DNA from 2 places in the Ramlibacter sp. bp-362 genome. Region 1 is predicted to be linked to the other one. Evidence: riboswitches for the same ligand, from Rfam matches in the RefSeq annotation. Region 1 holds a riboswitch; the other holds the start of a gene.
The links. Region 1 has a riboswitch for S-adenosylhomocysteine ahead of metH (methionine synthase). Riboswitches for the same ligand answer to the same signal wherever they lie in the genome.
Positions count from the first base shown of each region.

Region 2: it holds a riboswitch for S-adenosylhomocysteine, as region 1 does, so the genes downstream of both, ahcY (adenosylhomocysteinase) here and metH (methionine synthase) in region 1, are expected to answer to the same signal.

Region 1 covers NZ_JBUDXE010000002.1:350,458-359,510, reverse strand. The annotation lists gene metH (methionine synthase) at 1-2,489, opposite strand, end outside; S-adenosyl-L-homocysteine riboswitch at 2,509-2,581, opposite strand; gene ACY0MJ_RS04190 (Lrp/AsnC family transcriptional regulator) at 2,617-3,066, opposite strand; gene ACY0MJ_RS04185 (homocysteine S-methyltransferase family protein) at 3,253-4,299, opposite strand; gene recQ (DNA helicase RecQ) at 4,358-6,211, shown strand; gene ACY0MJ_RS04175 (ATP-binding protein) at 6,263-8,560, opposite strand; gene ACY0MJ_RS04170 (threonine ammonia-lyase) at 8,673-9,053, shown strand, end outside.
Region 2 covers NZ_JBUDXE010000020.1:9,666-18,718, forward strand. The annotation lists gene ACY0MJ_RS20230 (23S rRNA (adenine(2030)-N(6))-methyltransferase RlmJ) at 1-298, shown strand, start outside; gene ACY0MJ_RS20235 (CAP domain-containing protein) at 341-949, opposite strand; gene ACY0MJ_RS20240 (fructosamine kinase family protein) at 1,080-1,964, shown strand; gene ACY0MJ_RS20245 (ATP-dependent Clp protease proteolytic subunit) at 2,015-2,608, shown strand; gene metF (methylenetetrahydrofolate reductase [NAD(P)H]) at 2,598-3,425, opposite strand; gene ACY0MJ_RS20255 (TlyA family RNA methyltransferase) at 3,422-4,165, opposite strand; gene ahcY (adenosylhomocysteinase) at 4,272-5,705, opposite strand; S-adenosyl-L-homocysteine riboswitch at 5,768-5,840, opposite strand; partial or broken gene ACY0MJ_RS20265 (6-hydroxy-3-succinoylpyridine hydroxylase) at 6,061-6,169, shown strand; gene ACY0MJ_RS20270 (ATP-dependent DNA ligase) at 6,575-7,651, shown strand; gene ACY0MJ_RS20275 (hypothetical protein) at 7,694-8,365, opposite strand; gene ACY0MJ_RS20280 (MFS transporter) at 8,509-9,053, opposite strand, start outside.

The DNA of each region.
Region 1 (9,053 bases):
TCCGGGCAGGCCGGATAGCCCGGCGCGGGCCGGATGCCGCGGTACTTCTCGCCGATCAGCGCCTCGTTCGACAGGTCCTCGTCGGCCGCGTAGCCCCACAGGTCCTTGCGCACGCGCTCGTGCAGCGCCTCGGCCAGCGCCTCGGCCAGCCGGTCGGCCAGCGCCTTCAGCGTGATGGCCGAATAGTCGTCGAGGTCGTCCAGGAAGTACTGCACCTTCTTGTCCACGCCGATGCCGGCGGTGACGGCGAAGGCGCCGACGTAGTCCGGCGCCACGCCCTTGGGCGCGACGAAGTCGGCGAGGCAGCGGCTCGGACGCATGACGCCGTCGATCACCTGCTTCTCGGTCTGCTGGCGCAGGCCGTACCAGGTCAGCACAGGCTGCGTTCGGCTTTCGTCGGCGTAGAGCTGGATGTCGTCGTCGTTCACCGTGTTGGCCGGCCAGAAGCCCATGACGGCGTTGGCGGTGAGCCAGCGGCCCTCGATGAGGCGCTTGAGCATGCGCTGGCCATCGGAGAACACGCGCACGGCTTCGCCGCCCACGACCTCGTCCTTCAGGATCTCGGGGAAGCGGCCCGCGAGGTCCCAGGTCTGGAAGAACGGGCCCCAGTCGATGTAGCGGGCCAGCTCGGAGAGGTCGTAGTTCCTGAACACGCGCCGGCCGATGAACTTGGGCTTGGGCGGCACGTAGTTCGTCCAGTCCACCGGCGTCTTGTTGGCGCGCGCCTTGGCCAGCGGCCACAGGGGCACCTGCTTCTTGGTCGCGTGCAGCTGCCGCACCTTCTCGTAGTCGGCGTTGACCTCGGCGATGTACTTCGCCGCCTGGTCGGACAGCAGGCTCTGCGCGACGCTGACGCTGCGCGAGGCGTCCGGCACGTACACGACCGGGCCTTCGTACTTCGGCGCGATCTTCACGGCCGTGTGCACGCGGCTGCAGGTCGCGCCGCCGATCAGCAGCGGGATCTTCTTCACGCGGAAGTAGTCGTCCTTCTGCATCTCGCCGGCGACGTACTGCATCTCCTCCAGCGAGGGCGTGATCAGCCCCGAGAGGCCGACGATGTCCGCGCCCTCGACCTTGGCCTTCGCCAGGATCTCGTGGCAGGGCACCATCACGCCCATGTTGACCACCTCGAAGTTGTTGCACTGGAGCACGACGGTCACGATGTTCTTGCCGATGTCGTGCACGTCGCCCTTCACGGTGGCGATGACGATCTTGCCCTTGGCGCGGACGTCCTCGCCCGCCGCTTCCTGCGCCTTCTTCTCCGCCTCGATGTAGGGGATGAGGTGCGCCACGGCCTGCTTCATCACGCGGGCGGACTTCACCACCTGCGGCAGGAACATCTTGCCGGCGCCGAACAGGTCGCCCACGATGTTCATGCCGTCCATCAGCGGCCCTTCGATCACGTGCAGCGGCCGCCCGCCCGAGGCGAGCACCTTCTGGTACATCTCCTCCGTGTCGGGGACGATGTGGTCGGTGATGCCGTGCACCAGCGCGTGCGCGAGGCGCTGCTCCACCGGCTGCTGGCGCCACTCGTTCTTCTTGCCCTCGTCCTTCGCGGCGCCCTTGGCCTGCTCGGCGATCTCCACCAGGCGCTCGCCGGCGTCGGGGCGACGGTTCAGCACGACGTCTTCCACGCGCTCGCGCAGCACCGGCTCGACCTCGTCGTACACGCCGACCATGCCGGCGTTGACGATGCCCATGTCCATGCCCGCCTTGATCGCGTGGTACAGGAACACCGTGTGGATCGCCTCGCGCACCGGGTCGTTGCCGCGGAAGGAGAAGCTGACGTTGGAGACGCCGCCGGACACCTTGGCGCCCGGCAGGTTCTGCTTGATCCACTTCGTGGCCTCGATGAAGTCCACGGCGTAGTTGTTGTGCTCCTCGATGCCGGTGGCGATCGCGAAGATGTTGGGGTCGAAGATCACGTCTTCCGGCGGGAAGCCGACCTCGTCCACCAGGATGCGGTAGGCGCGGGCGCAGATGTCGATCTTGCGTTGGTAGGTATCCGCCTGGCCCTGCTCGTCGAAGGCCATCACCACGGCCGCGGCGCCATAGCGCTTGACCAGCGTGGCCTGCCGCTTGAACTCGGCCTCGCCCTCCTTCATGGAAATCGAGTTGACGATGCCCTTGCCCTGGATGCAGCGCAGGCCGGCCTCGATCACCTCCCACTTGGAGGAGTCGATCATGATCGGCACGCGGGCGATGTCGGGCTCGCTGGCGATCAGGTTGAGGAAGCGCACCATGGCGGCCTTGCTGTCCAGCATGGCCTCGTCCATGTTCACGTCGATCACCTGGGCGCCGTTCTCGACCTGCTGCCGCGCCACGGCCAGCGCCTCCTCGAACTGGCCCGCGAGGATCATGCGGGCGAAGGCCTTGGAGCCGGTGACATTGGTGCGTTCGCCGATGTTGACGAACAAGCTGCCCGCGCCGATGTCCACCGGCTCGAGGCCGGCGAGTTTCATGGGGGGAACGGAGGTCTGCTCTGGCATTCACTCACCTCGGGTTGGTCCAAAGTGAGCGCGGTTGGGGTCCATCTCAAGCCTGACCATGGCTGTGCATGGCTGCAGCGCTCCTTGAGCAGGGGGTGATTTTAGCCTGTGGCGAACCCCACCGCACCTAAAGCGGCAAATCGGCTTTCTTCAGCGTGCGCAGCACGAAGCTCGACATGCTGTGCCGGATGCCCTTGATCTTGTAGAGCCGTTCGCGCAGCAGCCGCTCGTAGTCGCGCGTGTCCTTCACCGCCACGCGCAGCAGGTAGTCGTACTCGCCGGAGACGAGATAGGCCTCGATCACCTCGGGGATCGCCGCCAGCGTCTCGCCGAACTTCTCCAGCGTGTTGTCGGAGTGGCTGTCCAGCGTCACCTGGACCATCACCGTGTCGTTGAGCCCCAGCGCCTGCGGGTTCAGCCGGACGGTGTAGCCCTCGATCACGCCGGCGAGCTCCATCTTCTTGATGCGCTCCCAGCAGGGCGAGGCGCTCAGGCCCACGGCCTGGCCGACCTGCTGCAGGCTGGCGCGGGCGTCCTGCTGCAGGACCTTGAGGATTTTCCGGTCGATGGCGTCCATGGCGTCCGATTATCGGAGCAGGATACCAAGAACAGAAGGTTTTCCTGGAATCGCCTGGATGCCGCAGAAAGATCAGCAAGACTTTCCGGGCGCTCGCAGGCACAGTGGAGGCTGTAGGGCGAGGCTTACCAGCCGAAGCCCGCGGCAAGGGGCCGGTGGGTTACCGCCCGCCGGCCACCCTGGTTCTCAGGCCGCTTCCTTGTAGAAGAAGTCGCGCTTCACGCTGCGCGCCGCCAGCGGCTCCACCTGCTCGCGGATGGCCGCGATGTGCTCCGGCGTCGTGCCGCAGCAGCCCCCCACGATGTTGACCAGCCCGTCCGCCGCGAACTCGCGCAGCAGGCGCGAGGTGTCCTCGGGCTTCTCGTCGAAGCCCGTTTCGCTCATGGGGTTGGGCAGGCCGGCGTTCGGGTAGCAGCTGATGAAGGTGTCGGGCGCGATGCGGTTCAGCTCCTGGATGTAGGGGCGCATCAGCGCCGCGCCCAGCGCGCAGTTCAGGCCGACGGCCAGCGGACGCGCGTGGCGCACGCTGTACCAGAAGGCGCTGACGGTCTGGCCGCTCAGGATGCGGCCCGACGCGTCGGTCACCGTGCCGCTGATGACCACCGGCAGGCGCTCGCCCGTGGCGGCGAACACTTCCTCGATCGCGAACAGCGCCGCCTTGGCGTTGAGCGTGTCGAAGATGGTCTCGACCAGCAGCAGGTCCACGCCGCCTTCCAGCAGCCCTTCGACCTGCTCGTGGTAGGCCGCGCGCAGCGTCTCGAAGTCCACGTTGCGGGCGCCCGGGTCGTTCACGTCCGGGCTGATGCTGGCCGTGCGCGGCGTCGGGCCCAGGGCGCCGGCGACGAAGCGCGGCTTCTCGGGCGTCGCGAACTTGTCGGCGGCCACCCGCGCCAGCTTCGCCGCGGCCAGGTTCATCTCGCGCGCCAGCGGCGCCAGGCCGTAGTCGTCCTGGGCGATCGCATTGGCGCCGAAGGTGTTGGTCTCGATGATGTCGGCGCCGGCCGCGAGGTAGCCCTCGTGGATGTCGCGCACCACGTCGGGCCGGGTCAGCACCAGCAGGTCGCTGTTGTTCTTCAGGTCCTTGGGGTGCTCGCGGAGCCGTTCGCCGCGAAAATCCGCCTCCGACAGCTTGAAACGCTGGATCATGGTGCCCATGGCGCCGTCCAGCACCAGGATGCGCTGCTCCAGCAGGCCCGGCAGGGCCTGTCCACGGGTATAGATCACAGGTTTCATGGTCGGCTGATTTTAGGGACAAGGCGTTGAGCACGGGCCATCCGGGACAATCGGCCCCTTGTCACCCGCACTTTCCATCCTCAAGGACGTCTTCGGCTATGCCGCCTTCCGCGGCGCCCAGGCCGAGATCGTCGACCACGTCATCGCCGGCGGCGATGCGCTGGTGCTCATGCCCACCGGCGGCGGCAAGTCGCTGTGCTACCAGGTGCCGGCGCTCGCGCGCCAGCAGGCCGGCCAGGGCACCACCATCGTCGTGTCGCCCCTGATCGCGCTGATGCACGACCAGGTGGGCGCCCTGCACGAGCTCGGCGTGCAGGCCGCCTTCCTCAACTCCACGCTCACGGGCGAGGAGGCCAACGCCGTCGAGCGGCGCCTCGCCCGCGGCGAGCTGACGCTGCTCTACGCCGCGCCGGAACGCGTGACCACGCCGCGCTTCCTGGCGCAGCTCGACGCGCTGCACGAGGCCGGCAAGCTGTCGCTCTTCGCCATCGACGAGGCGCATTGCGTCAGCCAGTGGGGCCACGACTTCCGGCCCGAGTACCGCGCGCTCGCGATCCTGCACGCGCGCTACGCCGGCGTGCCGCGCATCGCGCTCACGGCCACGGCGGACGCGACCACCCGCGCCGACATCGTGCAGCACCTGCAGCTGGAGCGGGCGCGCACCTTCATCAGCAGCTTCGACCGGCCCAACATCCGCTACACGATCGCCGAGAAGAAGGACGCCACGCTGCAGCTGCTGCGCTTCATCGAGCGCGAGCACGCGGGCGAGTCGGGCATCGTCTACTGCCAGTCGCGCAAGCGCGTGGAGGAGATCGCCGAGGTCCTTTGCAAGGAAGGCATGGACGCCCTGCCCTACCACGCGGGGCTGGACGCCGACGTGCGCCAGCGCCACCAGGACCGGTTCCTGCGCGAGGACGGCATCGTGATGACGGCCACCATCGCCTTCGGCATGGGCATCGACAAGCCGGACGTGCGCTTCGTCGCCCACCTCGACCTGCCCAAGAACATCGAGGGCTACTACCAGGAGACCGGACGCGCCGGCCGCGACGGCCTGCCTTCCGACGCCTGGATGGCCTACGGCCTGCAGGACGTCGTGAACCAGCGCCGCATGATCGACGAGAGCCCCGCGCCCGACGAGTTCAAGCAGGTGCTGCGCGGCAAGCTCGACGCCCTGCTGGCGCTGGCCGAGGCGACGGACTGCCGGCGCGTGCGGCTGCTGGCCTATTTCGGCGAGGCGTCCGAACCCTGCGGCAACTGCGACAACTGCCTGCACCCGCCGGCCATGTGGGACGGCACGGAAGCCGCGCGCATGCTGCTGTCCACGATCTACCGCGTGCAGCAGGCCAACGGCCTGCACTTCGGCGCCGGGCACATCATGGACGTCCTGCGCGGAAAGGTGACCGACAAGGTGAACCAGTTCGGGCACCAGCGTCTCTCCACCTTCGGCATCGGCGCGGCGTTCTCGGAGCAGCAGCTGCGCGGGGTGCTGCGCCAGCTGATCGCCACCGGCGCGCTGGCGGTGGACGCGTCGGCGTTCAACACGCTGCACCTCACCGCGGATTCGCGCGCGGTGCTGCGCGGCGAGCGCCAGGTGCTGCTGCGCGAATCGGTCGGCCTGCCGCCGGGGCGCTCGCGCAAGCGCGAGCGCGGCGAGAAGGCGACGCCCGCGGTGGCCGCGGCGCTGGACTCGCAGGCGCAGCAGCGCTTCGCGGTGCTGAAGGCCTGGCGGGCGGAGGTGGCGAAGGCGCACAACCTGCCGGCCTACGTGATCTTCCACGACAGTACGCTGGCGGCGATCGCGGCCCTGGATCCGCGGTCGGTGCGGGAGCTGGAGGGGGTGAGCGGGATCGGGGCGGCGAAGCTGGAGAAGTACGGGGCGGGGGTCGTCGACGTGTTGCAGGCGATGGCGTGAAGACGGTGGGGTTCGCGTTCGCTCACCTGCCGGCGGCGCGCCGCCGCCACCCTACGTGAAGCCGATACTCCGCGCCTCCCGCACCTCCGGCTTGATCCGGTGCTCCGCCTCCAGCTGCTCCAGGAATTCCTCCGGCGTGATCTGCGCCGCCAGGATGTCCACCTGCCGCTTCACCGCGGCGAAGTCCCCCGGGCACAGCTGGTCCAGCTTCGCCAGCCGCGCGACGGCTTCCGCACTCAGCGCCGCCGCATCCCCGCCCAGCGCCTCGGTCACGAACATCTTCTCCCGCTGCGCCGCCGTCAGCGGCTTGAAGCGGATCTTGAAGGCGAAGCGCCGCAGCGCCGCCTGGTCGATGCGGTCCATCAGGTTGGTGGTGCAGATGAAGATGCCGGCGAAGCGCTCCATGCCCTGCAGCATCTCGTTGACTTCCGTCACCTCGTAGGTGCGCTGGGCGCCGCGGCGGTCCTGCAGGAAGCTGTCGGCCTCGTCCAGCAGCAGCACCGCCTTCTCGGCCTCGGCCTCGCGGAACATCGCCGCCATGTTCTGTTCGGTCTCGCCTACGAACTTGCTCATGAGGTCGCTCGCCTGCTTGACCAATAGCGGCCGGTCGAGGCTGCGGGCGATGTGCTCGGCCAGCGCCGTCTTGCCCGTGCCGGGCGCGCCGTAGAAGCACAGCGTGCCGTGGCCGCGGGCCTTCAGCGCCTCGACGATGCGCGGCACCTCGAAGCGCGATTCCACGTTGAGCATGTCCAGGTCGTAGGTCGTGACGCTGGGCCGGAGCGCGCCGTCGGAGCTGCGCGTGCCGAGCGCGCGGTCGGCGTTGCGCAGTTGACGCTCGATCAGTTCCTCGGCCGCGACGCCCTCGGCCGCCGCCAGCCCGGCGAAGCGCGCCGCCGTGCGGATCTGCGCCGGCGTGAGGCCCTTGCGCTCGGTCAGCTTGGCGACGAAGCCCGGCGAGACGTCCACCCCTTCCAGCGTCTTGCGCACCAGCCCTTCGCGGGCGCCTGGCGGCGGCGACTTCAGCTCCAGGTGGTAGGCGAAGCGCCGGCGGAAGGCCGGATCGATCTGCTCGATGCGGTTGGTGACCCAGATCGTGGGCACCGGGTTGGTCTCCAGGATCTGGTTCACCCAGGCCTTGCCGCTGACGCTGCCCGAAGGCGGCGCCACCACGTGCTCGGCGCGCGCCATCATCTGCGCCGCCTCGCTGGAGATCGGCGGGAACACGTCCTCCACCTCGTCGAACAGCAGCGCCGCCTGGGCGCTGCCCTTGAGGAACACCTGCGCGATCTGCAGCGAACGGTAGCGGTCGCGGCCCGACAGCGAATTGCCGTCGCGGTCGGCGTACTCCACCTCGAACAGCTCCAGCCCCGCCGCCTGCGCGACGACCTTGGCCAGCTCGGTCTTGCCCGTGCCGGGCGGCCCGTACAACAGCACGTTCACGCCGGGCTCCTTGCGGTCCGTGGCGTTGCGCAGCAGCGCCCGCAGCACGCGGGCATCCTCGGCGACGAAGCCGAAGTCGTCCAGCGTCAGCGTGCTCTTGGCCGAGGGCCGCGTGAAGACCGCCATCAGCTCGTTCTGGTCGCGGTATTCGCGCATCAGCACGGGCGGCAGCTTCTCGCTGACCTTCATCAGGTCCGCTAGGTCGGTGATGTTGTGCTCGGAGATCAGGTTCTCCACCAGCCCGATGCGCTCCAGCCGCGAGCCGGCGCGCAGCGCCTCGCCCACGTCGGCGGCATTGACGCCGGCGACCTCCGCGATCGCCGCGTAGGCCTCCGGCGCGTTGTTCACCTTGAACTCCACCAAGAGGCTGCGCAGGTCGCGCTGGTAGCGCGCCAGCGTTCCGTACAGCAGCAGGGCGCGCTCCGCCTTGTTCAACTGCAGCAGGTTGGCCAAGGCGTCGATGTTCTTCTCCACCAGCGTGGAGTGCTTCTTCAGCGCGTGGGTGAGCCATTCGCCGGTGACCGTCAGCACCGACAGCAGGTCCTTGGGCTGGTCCTTCGCGTATTCGTCCAGGTAGAAGAAGAGCGTCCCTTCCTCGTAGGGCCCGCGCCACACGCCGTGGCGGTCCAGGAACTCGCGCGTGGGCAGTTCCTCGTGGCCGCGCCAGAACTCGTTGTCCTTGCAGCGCCGGCCCAGGAACTCGCGCAGGCGCTCCAGCGAGGGCGCCGGCCACACCAGGTGCCGGCCGGCCAGCGACAGCAGGCCGTTGAGGTCGCGGCGGACGTTGAACTTGGCGCCCTGCTTCGCCGCCAGCGTCAGCACGAAGTGCGAACACATCAGGTCCAGCACCGGCGCGTCCTTCAGACCCGGCGAGGGCAGCAATTGCAGATCGAGCGAACGCTTGGCCAATCGACCTCCGGAGGCGTGGTGCGGCTTACGATAACGCCAGATCATGCTACAGGGAAGCCGCGCGGCGGTGGCCCCGGCCCGTGCGTCGCGCGAACCGTTCACAATGGGCGGGATGATCGGCCTGCCCGAGATCCGCCAAGCCGCGGCCCGCCTGCACGGGCAGGTGCTGGTCACCCCCTGCGTCGAGTCGCGCATGCTGTCGCAGGTGGCGGGCTGCCAGGTGTTCCTGAAGTTCGAGAACCTGCAGTTCACCGCCTCCTTCAAGGAGCGCGGCGCCTGCAACAAGCTGGGACAGCTGAGCCAGGCCGAGCGGGAGCGCGGCGTCGTGGCCATGAGCGCCGGCAACCACGCCCAGGGCGTGGCCTACCACGCGCAGCGCCTGGGCATCCATGCGGTGATCGTCATGCCGCGCTTCACGCCCATGGTGAAGGTGGAACGCACCCGCGGCTTCGGCGCCGAGGTCGTGCTGCACGGCGACACGCTCGACGAGGCC
Region 2 (9,053 bases), on a different contig from region 1:
GTACCCGGTGATCCCGCGGCCCGAGGCGCACGAACTGCCACGCCGACTGAAGACCCTCGCGAACCAGGCCGGCAAGCCCTGGCTGCACGCCACGCTGAACATCGGCCAGTCGCCGGCCAAGGCGCCCACGCACACGCCCGGCGAAGCGCCGCCCCGCCCGGGGCTCACGGCCAGCGGCGTGTTCCTGGTGAATCCACCGCACACGCTCAAGGCGGCTCTGCAGGAGACCTTGCCGCCGCTGCTCGAAGTGCTGGGCCGCGGCAAGGGCCAGGCGCAGTTCGTCGAAGCCGGAGGGTAGTTGGCGGTCGTAGGCTGGCGGTGAGCGCCAGCGAACCCCAGCTCACTTCCTCCCCAGCACCATCGTCCAGTAAGTCCCCCACTCCGTCCCCGGCTGCGCCACGCAGGCCACCGCGACATCCACGAACTTCGGATCCATCAGGTTCTCGCAGTGGTCCGGGCTGTTCAGCCAGCCCTGCACCGCCTCCGCGATGCTGCGGTCCCCGCCGGCGAGGTTCTCCCCCACGCTCTTCCACCGGTAGTGGCTGGCCGAGACCCGCTGGCTCACCTCCCGCCCTTCCGGGCTGCGGTGCTCGAAGTAGTTGCGGCGCGCCATGTCCTGCGAGTGCCCTTCGGCGGCCGACTGCAGCTGCGCGTCCCAGCGCAGGGGCGGCGCCGGCGGCATGCTGCGCGCGCCGCAGCGGTGGCCCGCCGCCCGCGCGGCATTGATGCGCTGCAAGGCCTCCTCGCTGCGCATGCCGCAGCTGGCCACGGGCCCCGCGCCCATGGACTGCGTGTCCGGCGCGCCGGCGAGCGGCGACGGGCTCTCGGCCGCGTGGCGATGCCCCAGGGGCGGCGGCGTGGTGACGTCCCGCTCGCCGCAGGCGGACAGCAGGGCCAGCGAGAACGCGGCGGCCGCCCAGGGCGCCGCGCGGAAGGAGGAGGCGTGCATGGCCGCAGGTTGCCACGGCCGCGCACAGCCATTGTGTAGGTTGGCAACGCATGGCGGGGGCGCCGACACAAAGCCGCGCCGGAGATACATTCGGCCGCGCCGCCGCCCTTCCAGCGGCCAGAATCCGGTCATGGAAGCGATCGCAACGCAGGTGCCCCTCGCGGGCGTGCTCGGCGGACGCTGGGAGCTGCAGCCCCTGGGGGCCAGCGCCTTCTGCGACACCTGGCTGGCGCGCGACGGGCGCACGAAACTGTTCGTCAAGAGTGCCGGCCACGGCGGCGCCGGCATGCTGCGCGCCGAAGCCGACGGGCTGCGCGCGCTCGCCGCCACGGGCACCATCCGCGTGCCGGCCGTGGACGCGCTGCGCGACCTGCCCGGCGGCGGCGCCGTGCTGGTGCTGGAATGGCTGGACTTCGCCCGCCCCGACGCGGACTTCGGCCGGCGCTTCGGCCGCGCGCTGGCCGCGCTGCACGCGCAGCCCTGCCCGCTGGAGCCGCCCTCCTTCGGCTGGCGCGCCGACAACTACATCGGCGCCACGCCCCAGCGCAACACGCCGCTGCAGCCCGCCACCCGCGCCGGCTGGCTGGCCTTCTACGGGCGCTCGCGGCTGTGCTGCATGCGCGACCGGCTCGCGCCTTCGGCCTCGGCGCTGCGCGAGGCGGTGGATGCCGTGGTGGAGGCGCTGCCGGTGCTGCTGGCCGACGCGCCGGCGCCGCGCCCGGCGCTGATCCACGGCGACCTCTGGCAGGGCAACTGGGACATGCTGGCCGACGGCTCCCCGGTGATCTTCGATCCGGCCGTGTCCTGCTCGGCGCCGGAGGCGGAGATCGCGATGATGGAGCTGTTCGGCAGCGCGCCGGCCGGCTTCCGCGCCGGCTACGAGGAAGCGGGCGGCCACTGGCCGGCGCCGCAGCGCATGCGCCTGTACCAGCTGTACCACCTGCTCAACCACGTGGTGCTGTTCGGCGGCGGCTATGCCACGCAGGCCCTGCGGGTCGCGCGGTCGCTGGCCTGACGCGGCCGGCGCCCGTGGTTTGCGGCATCATTGGACGGCAAGGAGACCGCATGGAGCACCCCGATCCCGAAACCCCGGCCGCCACGGCCGAACCCCGCAACGCCTTCCTGGAAGAGAAGGCCTTCAAGTCCCGCACGGTCCTGCTGTTCGGCGCGATCACCGACGGCTCCGCCAGCGAGATCGCCCGCCGCCTGATCGCGCTGGACGCCGATTCCATCGCCCCCATCGACATGCTGGTGAGCTCGCCCGGCGGCCACCTGGAGTCGGGCGACGCCATCCACGACATCATCCGCTTCATCGCCGCGCCGGTGAACATGATCGGCACCGGCTGGGTGGGCAGCGCCGCGACGCACCTGTACCTGTCGGTGCCCAAGGAGCGGCGCTTCTGCACGCCCAACACGCGCTTCCTGATCCACCAGCCGTCCGGCGGCGCCGGCGGGCCGGCGAGCGACATCGCCATCCACGCGCAGGAGATCATCAAGGCCCGCGAGCGGGTGGCGCGCACGATCGCCCGCGAGACCGGCCGCCCCTACGACAGCGTGCTGGAAGACATCGAACGCGACCGCTGGCTGTCGGCCGAGGAAGCGATCGACTACGGCCTGGTGGGCCGCATCATCCAGAGCAAGAGCGACATCAAGCGCTGAACGCGCGGCACAAGGCGAGGACCGCCGGCGCCTGGTTCATCGTGTAGAAGTGCAGCCCCGGCGCGCCCCCGCGCGCCAGGCGGTGGCACAGGTCCGCGACCACGTCGTGGCCGAAGGCCTTGATCGAGGCCGCGTCGTCGCCGAAGCTCTGCAGGCGCAGCCGGACCCAGCGCGGCACCTCGGCACCGCAGCTGTCGGAGAAGCGCAGCAGCTGGCTCGAGTTGGTGATGGGCATGATGCCCGGCACGATCGGCACGTCCACCCCCTGCCTGCGCGCCTCGTCGACGAAGCGGAAGTAGGAGTCCGCGTTGTAGAAGTACTGCGTGATCGCCGAATCGGCGCCCGCGCGCACCTTGCGCACGAAGGCGTCCAGGTCGGACTGCGGCGACTTCGCCTGCGGGTGGACCTCGGGATAGCAGGCCACCTCGATGCGGAAGGCGTCGCCGGTCTCCTCGCGGATGAAGGCGACCAGCTCGCTCGCGTACTGGAACTCGCCGCCCATGCCGTAGCCGCTGGGCAGGTCCCCGCGCAGCGCGACGAGGCGCTTCACGCCCATGGACTTCAGCTGCGCCAGCTGGTCGCGCACCCGCGAGCGCGTGGCGCCGATGCAGGAGAAGTGGGACGCCGCGTCCACGCCCTCGGCGAGGATCTCGCCGACGGTGGCGAAGGTGCCGGCATGGGTCGAGCCGCCGGCGCCATAGGTGACGGAACAGAACTCCGGTTTCAGCGCATAGAGCTGCTGGCGCGCCGCGCGCAGCTTCTCGCTGCCTTCCGGGGTTTTCGGGGGGAAGAATTCCAGGCTGATGGGAAGCATCAGTGGCTCCTCGGCTGTGCATGGATGAAGAATTCGCGGTTGCCGTCGCCGCCCGCGATGGGGCTGTCGAACCAGCCGGTGACAGCCAGCCCGAGCGGCGCGCAGCAATCGCGCAGCCGCTGCTCCACCTGCCGGTGGAGCGCGGGGTCGCGCACGAGGCCGCCCTTGCCGACCTGCGCCGGCTGCAGTTCGAACTGCGGCTTGGCGAGCATCAGCAGGTGCCCGCCCGGCTTCAGCAGCGGGACGAGCGCGGGCAGCACGAGCGTGAGCGAGATGAAGGAGAGGTCGCCAGTCACCAGGTCGAAGTCGCCACCGACCTGCTGCGCCGTGAGTTCACGGGCGTTCAGCTTCTCGATGGCGATGACGCGCGGATCGCGCCGCAGCCTCTCGTGCAGCTGCCCGTGGCCGACGTCCACGCCCGTCACGCGCGCGGCGCCGTGCTGCAGCAGGCAATCGGTGAAGCCGCCGGTGGACTGGCCCACGTCGAGGCAGGTCCAGCCGGTGACATCGAGCCCGGCCGCGCGCAGGGCGCCTTCCAGCTTCAGCCCGCCGCGCGAGACGTAGCGCGACTCGGCCGCGTCCAGCAGTTCCAGCGGGGCGGCTTGCGGCAGCTCGTCGCCGTTCTTGGCGACACGCTTCCAGGCCGCGCCGTCGAACCACTGCACGCCAGCCGCGATGAGGCGCTGCGCCTGCGAGCGGGAGGCGGCAAGGCCGCGTTCGACGAGCAATTGGTCGGCACGCATGGCGTAGGCCTGTCAGGAATGTTATCATCCCGGGCTTGACCCGGGATCCACCGTGGCGAGGCGCCGCCGTGGATTGCGGCTCAGGGCCGCAATGACATGGTCCCCGTCAATACCGATACGTGTCGGGCTTGTACGGACCGGCCTTGTCCACCCCGATGTACGCCGCCTGCGCGTCCGTCAATTCCGTCAGCTGCGCGCCCAGCTTCGAAAGCTGCAGCCGCGCGACCTTCTCGTCCAGCAGCTTGGGCAGCACGTAGACCTGGCCCACTTCGTAGTCGCCGGGCTTCGTGAACAGCTCGATCTGCGCCAGCGTCTGGTTGGCGAAGGACGAGGACATCACGTAGCTCGGGTGGCCGGTGCCGCAGCCCAGGTTCACCAGGCGGCCCTTGGCCAGCAGGATGATGCGCTTGCCGTCCGGGAAGATGATGTGGTCGACCTGCGGCTTGATCTCCTCCCACTGGTACTTCTCGAGCGACGCGACGTCGATCTCGTTGTCGAAGTGGCCGATGTTGCAGACGATCGCCTGGTCCTTCATCTTCACCATGTGCTCGTGGCGGATCACGTCGCGGTTGCCCGTCGTGGTCACGAAGATGTCGGCCTTGTCGGCCGCGTACTCCATGGTCACCACGCGGTAGCCTTCCATGGCGGCCTGCAGCGCGTTGATCGGGTCGATCTCCGTCACCCACACCTGCGCCGACAGCGCGCGCAGCGCCTGCGCCGAGCCCTTGCCCACGTCGCCGTAGCCGGCCACCAGGGCCACCTTGCCGGCGACCATCACGTCGGTCGCGCGCTTGATGCCGTCGACCAGCGACTCGCGGCAGCCGTAGAGGTTGTCGAACTTGCTCTTGGTGACCGAGTCGTTGACGTTGATCGCGCGGAACTTCAGCAGGCCCTTCCTGGCCATGTCCTGCAGGCGGTGCACGCCGGTGGTGGTCTCCTCGGTCACGCCGATGATCTGCGCCGACTTGCGGCTGTACCAGGTCGGGTCCTCGGCCAGCTTCTTGCGGATGGCCGCGTGCAGGATGCGCTCTTCCTCGGAGGAGTGCGTGTCGATCAGGGAGATGTCCTTCTCGCAGCGCTGCCCCAGGTGCATCAGCAGCGTCGCGTCGCCGCCGTCGTCCAGGATCATGTTGGGGCCCTCGCCCTCGCTGCCCTTGGGGCCGAAGTCGAAGATGCGGTGCGTGTAGTCCCAGTACTCCTCCAGCGACTCGCCCTTCTTGGCGAACACGGGCGTGCCGCCCGCGGCGATGGCGGCGGCGGCGTGGTCCTGGGTGGAGAAGATGTTGCAGGAGGCCCAGCGGACCTGGGCGCCGAGCGCCTGCAGCGTCTCGATCAGCACGGCCGTCTGGATCGTCATGTGCAGGCTGCCGGTGATGCGGGCGCCCTTCAGCGGCTGGCTCTTCGCGAACTCCTCGCGGATCGCCATGAGGCCGGGCATCTCGGTCTCGGCAATGCGGATTTCCTTGCGGCCCCAGTCGGCGAGCGACAGGTCGGTGATGGCGCAGTCCTGGGCGGGGACGGGCTTGAGAACGGCGTTCATGGTGGCTCCGGGATCTGATGGTGGATGGCCCACGCTCGCCGGAGGTCTCACCGCACGGACAGCGTGGGTGAGCGTCGTTGCAATGGATTGCCGAGCCTCGCGTCCTGGGCGGACGCTGCAACGCTCCTCGGTTGGGGCGAATTATAGCGATTGCCCCCCGCGCGCTCCTCCCCGGGCGCCGTCATGCCGAGCTCTCCCGGTGAGAAAAAATACAGCTCGTACCGTCAGCTGTCGCTGGGGCTGGAGCCGGCAGCACTGTACCGTTTGCAGTAAACTTTCGGGCACGACTTCCCTGGTGGCTTCGGCTGCCAGGCGCACGGCCCCTCACGGGGCCGTTGCTTTTTGGGGCGGAGAAATGAACGAGAAGCGGCTCCGGACCATCGTCTACATCGACGGCTTCAACTTCTACTACGGGCTGCTCAAGGGTACCCCGTACAAGTGGCTCGATCTCCAGGTGCTGTTTCGCAGGGTGCTGAGCGAACGGAACCAGGTGGTCGCCATCAAGTACTTCACCGCCCGGGTGCAACCATCTCCAGCGAATCCCCGGGTCCACACACGGCAAGACACCTATCGGTGCTGGGGCTGATCACGCCCGGTGCACCTGTGCGCAAGACGTCCACGCAGTTGAAGCAGTACGCGGACTTCGTCCGGCCGATTCGCCTCGCTGCATTGCAGGAGAGTCAGCTCCCCTCGCCCGTTCCCGGCACAAGGATCACCAAGCCGGCGAGTTGGTGAAGGCTGGTGACGGAAGAGAAGCCCGCAAGAGGTTCCACGCCCATCTCTGGCCCCGGCAGGTTTTCGACCCGCTCCGCTTCGCCGTTGGTGCTCTCGCCGCCCCACGGCGCGCCCGGGAACCGTTACAAACGCGCATGGCCGCCGCCGGACCCCCCACGCCCCCCATCGAGCCCATGCTCGCAAAGATCGCCGATGCGCTGCCCACCGAGGCCGGCTTCCTGTTCGAGCCCAAGTGGGACGGCTTCCGCGCCCTCGTCTTCCGCGGCGCCGAGCAGACCTACCTGCAAAGCCGCGACCTGCGGCCGCTCAACCGCTACTTCCCGGAGCTGGAGAAGGCCCTGCACGAGGCGCTGCCGAAAGGCTGCGTGCTCGATGGCGAGATCGTCGTCGCCACGCCCTCGGGCCTGGACTTCGACGCGCTGCAGATGCGCCTGCATCCCGCCGCGTCGCGCGTGGCGAAGCTCTCCAAGGAGACGCCCGCCAGCTTCGTCGCCTTCGACCTGCTGGCCGCGGGCGGCAAGTCGACCATGGCGCTGACGCAGGGCGAGCGGCGAACGCGGCTGGAGCGGCTGCTCGGGCAGGCCAAGCCGCCGCTGCACCTGACGCCCGTCACGCGCGACCGCGCCGAGGCGGAGAAATGGCTGCAGGAGTTCGAGGGCGCCGGACTCGACGGCGTGATCGCCAAGCTGGAGTCCGCGACCTACCAGCCGGGCAAGCGGGCGATGCTCAAGATCAAGCACGTGCGCAGCGCCGACTGCGTGGTCGCCGGCTTCCGCTGGTACAAGGACCGCGACGACGCCGTCGGCTCGCTGCTGCTGGGCCTCTACGACGACGGCGGCGTGCTGCAGCACGTCGGCGTGACCTCGTCCTTCACGATGGCGATGCGGCAGGAGCTGGCGAAGGAGCTGGAGCCGCTGCGCAAGGGCGCGCTGGAGAACCACCCCTGGCGCGAATGGGCCGGCGCCAGCGTCGGCGATGCGCAGCGCATGCCCGGCGCGCAGAGCCGCTGGAGCGGCGGCAAGGACCTGAGCTGGGAGCCGCTGCGGCCCGAGCGCGTCTGCGAGGTCAAGTACGACCACCTGCAGGGCAACCGCTTCCGCCACGCCGCCGTGTTCCTGCGCTGGCGTCCCGACAAGCCGCCCCAGGACTGCCGCTACGACCAGCTGGAGGTGACGACCCCGTTCGAGCTGGCGAAGGTGTTCGGGGCCTGAAGCGGAAAAAGGGGCCGAAGCCCCTTGTTGCCGGTCCTGCGCTCAGTCGACGTTCTTCCTGCCCTTGTTGTCCTTGTCGTGGCCCTTGGCCTTGCCCTTGCCGTGCTTGCCCGGGCCGTCCGCATTGATCTGGCTGGCGACGGAGCCGGCGCTGATCGCGGCGTTGCCGCCGGCGCCTGCGCCCGCAGCGGCAACGCCGCCGAGGGTCGTGGTCGTGCTGCCGGACCCGCTGGCGCCTGCCGTGGTGTTGCTCGTCGTGGCGGTGTTCTGCGTGGCCGACGTGGTCTGGTTGGTCGTCCCGCTCGGGCTGATGACGACGTTGCTGTGCGGCAGCGCCCTGAACGTGGCATCCGTGTCCACCGACGTGCTGGCCGTGGGAGCCACCGACTGGGCGGCGGTGGTGCTGGTGGTGCTGCCGGCCGTGCCGGTCGTGCTACCGCTGTCGCCCACCTGGGTGTTGCTCGTCGTCGCGGTGTTCTGCGTGGCCGACGTGGTCTGGTTGGTCGTGCCGCTGGGGCTGATGGTCACGGTGCTGTGCGGCAGGGCCCGGAAGGTCGCGTCGGTGTCGACCGAGGTGCTCGCACTGGGGGCCACCGACTGGGTGGACAGCGTGCTGGTGCCGCTCGTGGCCGTGTTGCCGGTTTGCGCCAGGACCGAGCCGCCGGAGACGGCGAAGACTGCAGCAGCGATGAGGCCGAGTTTGGATTTGTTCATGGGTCATGCTCCTAGGTTGGATGACCAATGTTTGGGGGCCTGCGCGGCCGGAGGTGTCGGTTGCGGGACGGAACGGTCGACGGCCTTTTCCTACGGGCCCACCCGTGCCTCATCCGACACTCCGGGTCGGATCCGGCCTCTGATCAGGGCACCGGGTGGTCCGCCAGCGGCGGCGCGATGTCCTCCAGCGAGCGGCGTTCCGCGGCGACGGCCCAGCGCCAGGCGATGGCCGCGGCGATCACCACCAGCACCGCGCCGAGCAGGTAGCCGGCGAACACGTTCGCGCGGCTGCCGCTCGCGATCAGCGCGCCGAACAGCGCCGGCGCCGCAAAGCCGCCGACGCCGGTGCCGACCGCGTAGAAGATCGAGATCGCCAGCGCCCGCATCTCCAGCGGGAACACCTCGCTCACGGTCAGGTACGCGGAACTGGCGGCCGCCGAGGCGAGGAAGAACACGGCCGACCAGCACAGCGTCATCGTCGTTGCGTCCAGCCACCCCTGCACGAAGCCCACGCCGGTGAGCGCGAGCGTCACGCCCGAGAGCGCATAGGTCGCGGCGATCATCTGCCGCCGTCCCCAGTGGTCGAACAGCGGGCCCAGCAGCAGCGGCCCGAGGAAGTTGCCCAGCGCGAAGGGCAGGATGAACAGCCCCACCTGCTCCGCCGCCACGCCGTAGAAGCGCGTGAGCA